Regions from separate parts of the Stenotrophomonas sp. TWI1149 genome, predicted to be linked through region 1. Evidence: predicted binding sites of a transcription regulator. Region 1 holds the regulator's gene; the other holds the start of a gene.
The links. Region 1 encodes HrcA, which represses chaperone genes, less so after heat shock. Its sites were predicted from a motif close to TTNGCACTCNNNNNNNNNGAGTGCNAA; they were not measured.

Region 1 (4,208 bases):
ACGCGTCAGCGGTGACGTACGGCAGGTTCACTTCGGTCTGCTGGCTGGTGGACAGCTCGATCTTGGCGCGCTCGGCGGCGTCCTTCAGGCGCTGCAGGGCGAGCGGATCCTTGCGCAGGTCGATGCCCTGGTCCTTGTTGAACTCGTCGACGAGGTACTCGATGACGCGGTTGTCGAAGTCTTCGCCGCCCAGGAAGGTGTCGCCGTTGGTGGCCAGCACTTCGAACTGCTTCTCGCCGTCGACGTTGGCGATCTCGATGATCGACACGTCGAAGGTGCCGCCGCCCAGATCGTACACAACGATCTTGCGGTCACGGCCGTCGCCCTTGTCCAGGCCATAGGCCAGGGCAGCCGCGGTCGGCTCGTTGATGATGCGCTTGACTTCCAGGCCTGCGATGCGGCCGGCGTCCTTGGTGGCCTGGCGCTGGCTGTCGTTGAAGTAGGCCGGCACGGTGATCACGGCCTCGGTGACGGTCTCACCCAGGAACGCTTCGGCGGTCTTCTTCATCTTCTCCAGCACGCGGGCGGAGATTTCCTGCGGGGCCATCTTCTTGCCGTCGCTGGTCTGGACCCAGGCGTCGCCGTTGTCATGGGCCAGGATGCCGTAGGGCACGTGCGCGATGTCCTTCTGGACTTCAGCGTCGGTGAACTTGCGGCCGATCAGGCGCTTGACGGCGTAGAAGGTGTTCTTGGGGTTGGTCACGGCCTGGCGCTTGGCCGAGGCGCCGACCAGGACTTCGCCGTCCTTGGTGTAGGCGACGATGGAGGGCGTGGTGCGATCGCCTTCCGCGTTTTCGATGACGCGGGCCTTGCCGCCGTCCATGATCGCCACACACGAGTTGGTGGTGCCGAGGTCGATACCAATGATCTTGCCCATGAGGGAGACTCCTGAAGTTCTGGGTACATCCGGCAGCTGCCGGGTTATGAATGGGATGTGTGGGACGCTGCGGACACTTTCAAGCCGTCCATCAAACACAGTGTTCGATGACGACCCAACGCGTTCAGCGTCCGGTCGAGCCGCCGGGACAGGCCCGGCAGACCGGGATGCGGGTCAGTCGCGGGCCACCACGACCAGCGCCGGACGCAGCAGGCGGTCGTTGAGCAGGTAGCCCTTCTGGAACACCTGGACCACGCTGCCGGGCGCCGCGCCGGGCGCGTCGACCTGGCTGATCGCCTGGTGGTGGTCCGGGTTGAAGGTCTGGCCGGTCGGGTCGAGCAGGGTCAGGCCATTGTCGGCGGCGACCTTGAGCAGCTGCTTGTAGGTCAGTTCGAGACCTTCGCGCAGCGGGCTCGGTTCGCTGCCGGCGGCATTGAGGCCGGCATCGAGGCTGTCGAACACCGGCAGCAGCTCGCCGAGCAGTTTTTCATTGGCGAAGCGGCGCGCCTGTTCCACGTCGCGGGCGACGCGCTTGCGCTGGTTGTCCAGGTCGGCGCGTTCGCGCAGCGACTCCGAGCGCAGCAGGGCAAGCTCGTTGTGCAGGCTGTCCAGCTGCTGCTGCAGGGACGGCTCAGCGGCCGGCTCGCCGGCGGGATTCTGGGATGCGATATCTGACTGATCTTGGTTCATTTCCGGATCCTTGGCGGTGACTCTCCGCCTCCACCCACCCCTATGTGGGCGCGGCTACGGGATTCAAGAGTCCAGGGCCGCTTTATGCGCGATCGCGGGACAATCCGCCGCCGCCGGGCGAGCCCAGCGCGGCCCCCAGTACCTGGGCGGTGGCTTCCACCAGTGGGATCATGCGGTCGTAGGCCATCCGCTTCGGGCCGATCACCCCCAGCACGCCCAGCACCTGGCCATCGGCCGAGTACGGGGCGGTGACCAGCGAGACGCTCTCCAGCGGCATCACCCCGGTCTCTTCGCCGATGAAAATGCGCACGCCCGGGGCCTGGATGGTGCGCTCGAGCAGTTGCAGGATCTCGCGCTTGCTGGCGAACACGTCGAACAGCTCGCGCAGCCGCTCCAGGTCGGAGAGGTCCTGCACGCCCATCAGCCGGGTCTGCCCGGCCAGCACCATGTCATCGGCCGGCGGCACCATCGCCTGTTCGGCCAGCTCGATGCTGTGCGCCAGCAGCTGCTCCATCTCCGACTGCGCATCGCGCAGCTCCAGCAGCAGCCGGGCCCGGATCTCGGCCAGCGGCCGCCCGGCGCAGTTCGCATTGAGATAGTTGGCGACCTGCTCCAGCTCGCCCGGGTCGAAGCTGCGCCGCGGCTCGATCACCCGGTTCTGCACTTCGTTGTCGGCGAACACCAGGATCGCCAGCACCCGGCGCGCGTCCAGCGCCACGAAATCGATATGCCGGAACGCGAACTGCTCCCGGCGTGGGGCACTGACCACCCCGACGAAGTGACTCATCGCCGACAGCAGCTCCGAGGCACTGCCGAGCAGGGCCTGGGTGCCGGTGCCGGTGGCCAGCTCGGTACGCAGGCGGCTGAGCTCGCCCTCGCCCGGCGGCTGCATCTTGACCAGGCTGTCCACGAACACCCGGTAGCCGTGCGCGGTCGGCACCCGGCCGGCGGAGGTATGCGGCGAGCTGAGCAGGCCCAGGTCTTCCAGGTCGCCCAGGATGTTGCGGATCGTGGCCGGGCTGACGTCCAGGCCGGCATGCCGGGCAAGCGTCTGCGAGCCGACCGGCTCGCCATCCTGGATGTGGCGGGCGATCAGCGTCCGCAGCAGATGGCGGGCGCGTGGCGCGAGATGTGACGCGGAAGGATGCATGGAATCAGCCTGTGAGACGCCCACTTAGATAATGGCTGCACGGGGCGTTGGCAAGTCATTGGAGACGCCCCCGGCCCATGCTAGCGTGCGCGGCTTGGAGACACCCCTCGTGTACAACGTAGACCATGCTTAGACATCTATCGATCAAGGATTTCGCGGTCGTCCGCGCCACCGAGCTGGAATTCGGCGCCGGCATGACCGTGGTCTCGGGTGAAACCGGCGCGGGCAAGTCGCTGATGGTGGACGCGCTGGGCTTTTTGTCCGGGCTGCGCGCCGACAGCGGCGTGGTCCGCCACGGTGCCGCGCGCGCCGAGCTCTCGGCCGAATTCGCGCCGCTGGCCGACGCCCCGGCGCGCCAATGGCTGCGCGACAACGAGCTCGACGACGAAGAACAGTGCCAGCTGCGACGCGTGATCCGCGCCGACGGTGGCTCGCGCGCCTTCATCAATGGCCGCCCGGTGACGCTCTCCCAGCTGACCGAGCTGGCCGGCATGCTGGTGGAAATCCACGGCCAGCACGAACAGCAGGCCCTGCTCTCGCGCCCCTCGCAGCTCTCGCTGCTGGATGCCTTCGCCCGCAACGACGCCGAGCGCGCCCAGGTCCGCCAGACCGCGGCACGCTGGCAGGCGCTGGTCGATGAAGCCGAGGCCTTGTCGCGCCAGGGCGACGTGAGCGACCGGATCGGCTACCTCGAGCACCAGCTCGGCGAGCTCAAGCGCGAAGACCTCGACCCGGCCTCGATTGCCACCCTGGGCAGCAGCCACCGCCGCCAGGCCCATGCCAGCGCGCTGATCAGCGCCTGCGACGTGGCCGTCAGCCGCCTCAACGGCGACGACGAAGTCTCGGTGCTGCAGCTGCTGCAGCAGACCCGTCACGATCTGACCCGCGTGGCCGAACACGACAGCCGTCTCGGCGAGGTCGACGCCCTGCTCGACAGCGCCGCCATCCAGCTGGACGAAGCGCTGTCCCTGCTCGATCGGGTCCACGACGACCTGGATGCCGACCCCGAGCAGTTCGAGGACATCGAGCGCCGCCTGGGCCGCCTGCACGACCTCGCCCGCAAGCACCGCGTGCCGATGGAAGCGCTGGGCGAGCACCGCGACGCGATGGAGGCCGAAGTCGAGCAGCTGCGCGGCGCCGATGAGCGCCTGCAGGCCCTGGCCGGTGAGATCGACCGCGCCGCCGGGCAGTGGAAGACCGTGGCCGAGGTGCTCAGCGCCAGCCGCCGGAAGGCTGCCAAGGCCCTGTCGGACACCACCACCACCCTGATCGGCGAGCTGGGCATGGGCGGTGGTCAGTTCCTGATCGATATCGAGCCGCAGACCGTGGCCAAGCCGGACCCGAACGGCGCCGAGCGGGTCGAGTTCCTGGTCGCCGCCAACGCCGGCCAGCCACCGCGTGCCCTGCGCAAGGTGGCTTCGGGCGGTGAGCTGTCCCGGATTTCGCTGGCGATCGAAGTGGCCGCGCTGGGCCTGGATGCAGTGCCGACCA
Region 2 (4,208 bases), on a different contig from region 1:
TGGGCGACCGCGTGATGGAGACCTGGCTGGCCACGCTGCCGGGCCTGCGCATGGGCCGTTGGCAGCACCACGCGCTGGAGGTGCGGATCAGCGAACTGCCGGTGTTCGCCTCGCTGGGATTGAAGGAACGGCCGGCATTGATCCTGGGGGCCGATGCCATGGCCGATACGCAGGTGCAGGTTGGCAGTGGCGCGCAATGGGTCTGCCTGCGCGGCGCTGCCCCCTGAGGAACGCGCGCATGAAAAAACCCCGCCGATCGGCGGGGTTTTCCTGTAAGCAACGGTGCTGGCAGCGTGCCGGCCCCGGAGGATCGGCCGCTGCCGCGCGGTGGACTTAGAAGTCCATGCCGCCCATGCCACCCATGCCGCCCATGCCGCCGCCAGCTGCGCCAGCGCCGTCATCCTTCTTCGGGGCGTCGGCAACCATGGCTTCGGTGGTGATCATCAGGCCAGCGATCGAGGCAGCGTTCTGCAGCGCCGAACGGGTGACCTTGGTCGGGTCCAGGATGCCGAATTCCAGCATGTCGCCGAATTCGCCGGTGGCCGCGTTGTAGCCGAAGCTGCCGGTGCCTTCCTTGACCTTGTTGACGATCACGGACGGCTCTTCGCCAGCGTTGGCCACGATTTCGCGCAGCGGGGCTTCCATCGCGCGCAGGGCGATCTGGATGCCGTGGTTCTGGTCTTCGTTGGCACCCTTCAGGCCGCTCAGCGCGGTGACCGCACGGACCAGCGCAACGCCGCCGCCCGGGACCACGCCTTCTTCAACGGCTGCACGGGTAGCGTGCAGGGCGTCGTCGACGCGATCCTTCTTTTCCTTCATTTCGATTTCGGTCGAGGCGCCGACCTTGATCACGGCAACGCCGCCGGCCAGCTTGGCCACGCGTTCCTGCAGCTTCTCGCGGTCGTAATCCGACGAGGTGTCTTCGATCTGGGTCTTGATCTGGGTGACACGCGCTTCGATGTTGGCCTTCTCGCCGGCGCCATCGATGATCGTGGTGTTTTCCTTGGAGACCTGCACCTTCTTGGCGCGGCCCAGGTCCTTGATCGTCGCCTTTTCCAGCGACAGACCGATTTCCTCGGAAATCACGGTGCCGCCGGTCAGCACGGCCATGTCTTCCAGCATCGCCTTGCGACGATCGCCGAAGCCCGGAGCCTTGACGGCCACGACCTTCACGATGCCACGGATGGTGTTGACCACCAGGGTCGCCAGCGCTTCGCCTTCGATGTCTTCGGCGATGATCAGCAGCGGCTTGCCGGCCTTGGCGACGCCTTCCAGCACGGGCAGCAGGTCGCGCACGTTGGAGATCTTCTTGTCGTGCAGCAGCACGTACGGATCGTCCAGGTCAGCGGTCTGCGACTGCTGGTTGTTGATGAAGTACGGGGACAGGTAGCCACGGTCGAACTGCATGCCTTCGACGACGTCCAGCTCGTTGTCCAGGCCCGAGCCTTCTTCAACGGTGATGACGCCTTCCTTGGTCACGCGGCGCATCGCTTCGGCGATGATGTTGCCGATCGACTCGTCCGAGTTGGCCGAGATCGTGCCGACCTGGGCGATCGCCTTGTCGTCAGCGGTCGGCTTGGAGATGTTCTTCAGCTCGGCGACGGCGGCGATCACGGCCTTGTCGATACCGCGCTTGAGGTCCATCGGGTTCATGCCGGCCGCGACGGCCTTGGCGCCTTCGCGGATCAGGGCCTGGGCCAGCACGGTGGCGGTGGTGGTGCCGTCGCCGGCGTCATCGTTGGTGCGCGACGCGACTTCCTTCACCATCTGCGCGCCCATGTTCTCGAACTTGTCAGCCAGTTCGATTTCCTTGGCGACGGAGACGCCGTCCTTGGTGATGGTCGGCGCGCCGAAGCTCTTTTCGAGCACGACGTTGCGGCCTTTGGGGCCCAGGGTGGCCTTGACGGCATTGGCGAGAACGTTGACGCCGCGCACCATGCGGGCGCGGGCATCTTCACCGAAACGAATATCTTTGGCAGCCATTGCGATTACCTTTTATGTAGAGCCGGGCCATGCCCGGCGTCATGAATGACGGAACGAAGCAACATCCGGCAGCGCCAGGCCAGGCCCGGCGACGCCCACTCAGCCGACGATGGCGAGGATGTCGTCTTCGCGCAGGACCTTGAACTCGACGCCTTCGGACTTGTAGCTGCTGCCGGCGTACTGACCGTAGATGACCTTGTCACCGACCTTCAGCGACGGCGCGCGCACGCTGCCGTTGTCCAGGGGCTTGCCCGGGCCGACGGCCACGACTTCACCCTTGGTCGACTTTTCCTTGGCGGAATCCGGAATCACGATGCCGCCGGACGAGATTTCGTCGGCTTCGATCGGCTTGACTACGACGCGGTCATGAAGCGGCTTGATGCTCATGTGAGACCCTTTTAAGTTGTTGATTGGTCTAGGAAAGTCTGGCGATGTTAGCACTCGCACAGGGCGACTGCCAGCCACGCTCACGAAAAAACCCGACGGTGCGGGACAGAGCAGAGATGGTGCTGGCCCCTCCCCTTTCAAGGGCAGCCGGTCGGATTTTTTTGCCGGACCACCCCTGGATGTGAATGTTTGACGCAGTTCTCAATGCGAAAGGTCGAACACGACAGTCCAATCGATGTGTCATCTGGATTGCGTAGATTCGAGCGGCACTGACCAATCACAAGGAGCCGTAGATGAGGTTGCTGACGCCGCTATCCCTGGCCTGCCTGCTGGCGCTGGCCACCAGCCCGGCCCGGGCCGATGTATTCATCAATGAACTGCATTACGACGACAGCACCCCCGCCGGGGACGTCGGCGAGGCGATCGAGGTGGTCGCCACGGCCGGTGAAGACCTGTCCGGCTACCGGCTCTACCTCTACAACGGCAGCAACCCTGCGGCCGCCGCGGTCTACGCCGAGAACGCAGTCCCGGCCGGCACCGCCAGCTGCGGCAGCGCGCGGCTGGCCACGGTCAGCTACCCGACCAACGGCATCCAGAACGGTCCCAACGACGGCATCGCCCTGGTCGATGCCAGTGGCAGGGTGGTCCAGTTCCTCAGCTACGAGGGCACCATCACCGCCGCCGGGGGGCCTGCCGCAGGCCTGACCAGCCAGAACATCCCGGTCAGCGAGACCAACGGCACCGCGCCGGGGACCTCCCTGCAGCTGACCGGTGCCGGCAGCCAGTACGCGCATTTCACCTGGACCGCCTCGGCCGCGCAGACCTTCGGCGGCTGCAACCACGGGCAGACCTTCAGCGGCGGCGGCCCGACCGGCCCGAACACGGCGCCCTCGGTCACCGCCACCACCCCCGAGCAGGGCGCCAGCACCTTCCCCGCCGCCGCCGACCTCAGCGTCACCTTCAGTGAGCCGGTCACGCTGTCCAGCGGCGCCTTCGCGCTGAGCTGCGGCCAGTCCGGCACCGTGGCGCTGAGCCACCCGACCACCGGCACCCGCTTCACCCTGGCCACCAACACGGCGCTGGTGGCGGGTGAAGCCTGCCGCTTCGACATCCGCGCCACCCGCGTGAAGGATGCCCAGGGCGCGCGCCCGGCCGCCGATACGCGCATCGCCTTCACCGTGGCCACCGCCACCACGCCCGATCCGGGCAATCCCGGCACGCCCGGGGAGTACTACGGCAGGGTCAACACCTCCACCCCCAGCCAGCTGCGCTGCTCGCTGCACGAAACCATCAAGGGCCACACCGCCTATCCATACAGCGGCTCGGGCACCAGCACCTGGACCATCCTGGAGATCGCCGACGAAGATCCCAACAACAGCGGCAACATCCTCGATGCCTACCGCAACCGCAGCTACACCAAGGTCAGCGGCCGTGCGGGCACCGGCAGCGGGCTGACCTACAACCGCGAGCACACCTGGCCGAACTCGCTGGGCTTTGCCAGCACCACCGGCGACAAGGGCCTGCCCTACGCGCCCTATACCGACACCCACATGCTGTATCTGACCGATGCGCAGTGGAATGCGGACCGCGGCAACAAGCCCTTTGCCAAATGCGACAGCAACTGCGGGGAACGCGCGACCGAAGCCAACAACGGGTTCGGCGGCGGCAGCGGCGGCTACCCCGGCACGTCCAACTGGGTGCGCACGCCGGATGGCAATGGCGGCTCGTTCGAAGTGTGGGGCCACCGCAAGGGCGATATGGCGCGTGCGGTGATGTACATGGCGATCCGTTATGAAGGCGGTAAAGATGCCAAAACCGGGCAGTCCGAGCCGGACCTG

Region 2: a site for HrcA is predicted at 2,418-2,444, ahead of ABE424_RS09815 (co-chaperone GroES). Genes of this name have one in related genera too.

What each region holds. Positions count from the first base shown of each region.
Region 1 is NZ_JBDJLB010000002.1:318,340-322,547, reverse strand. Features, by position in the region: gene dnaK (molecular chaperone DnaK) at 1-877, opposite strand, end outside; gene grpE (nucleotide exchange factor GrpE) at 1,052-1,567, opposite strand; gene hrcA (heat-inducible transcriptional repressor HrcA) at 1,650-2,717, opposite strand; gene recN (DNA repair protein RecN) at 2,843-4,208, shown strand, end outside.
Region 2 is NZ_JBDJLB010000007.1:88,542-92,749, forward strand. Features, by position in the region: gene ABE424_RS09805 (pepsin/retropepsin-like aspartic protease family protein) at 1-227, shown strand, start outside; gene groL (chaperonin GroEL) at 334-1,983, opposite strand; gene ABE424_RS09815 (co-chaperone GroES) at 2,083-2,370, opposite strand; gene ABE424_RS09820 (endonuclease) at 2,664-4,208, shown strand, end outside.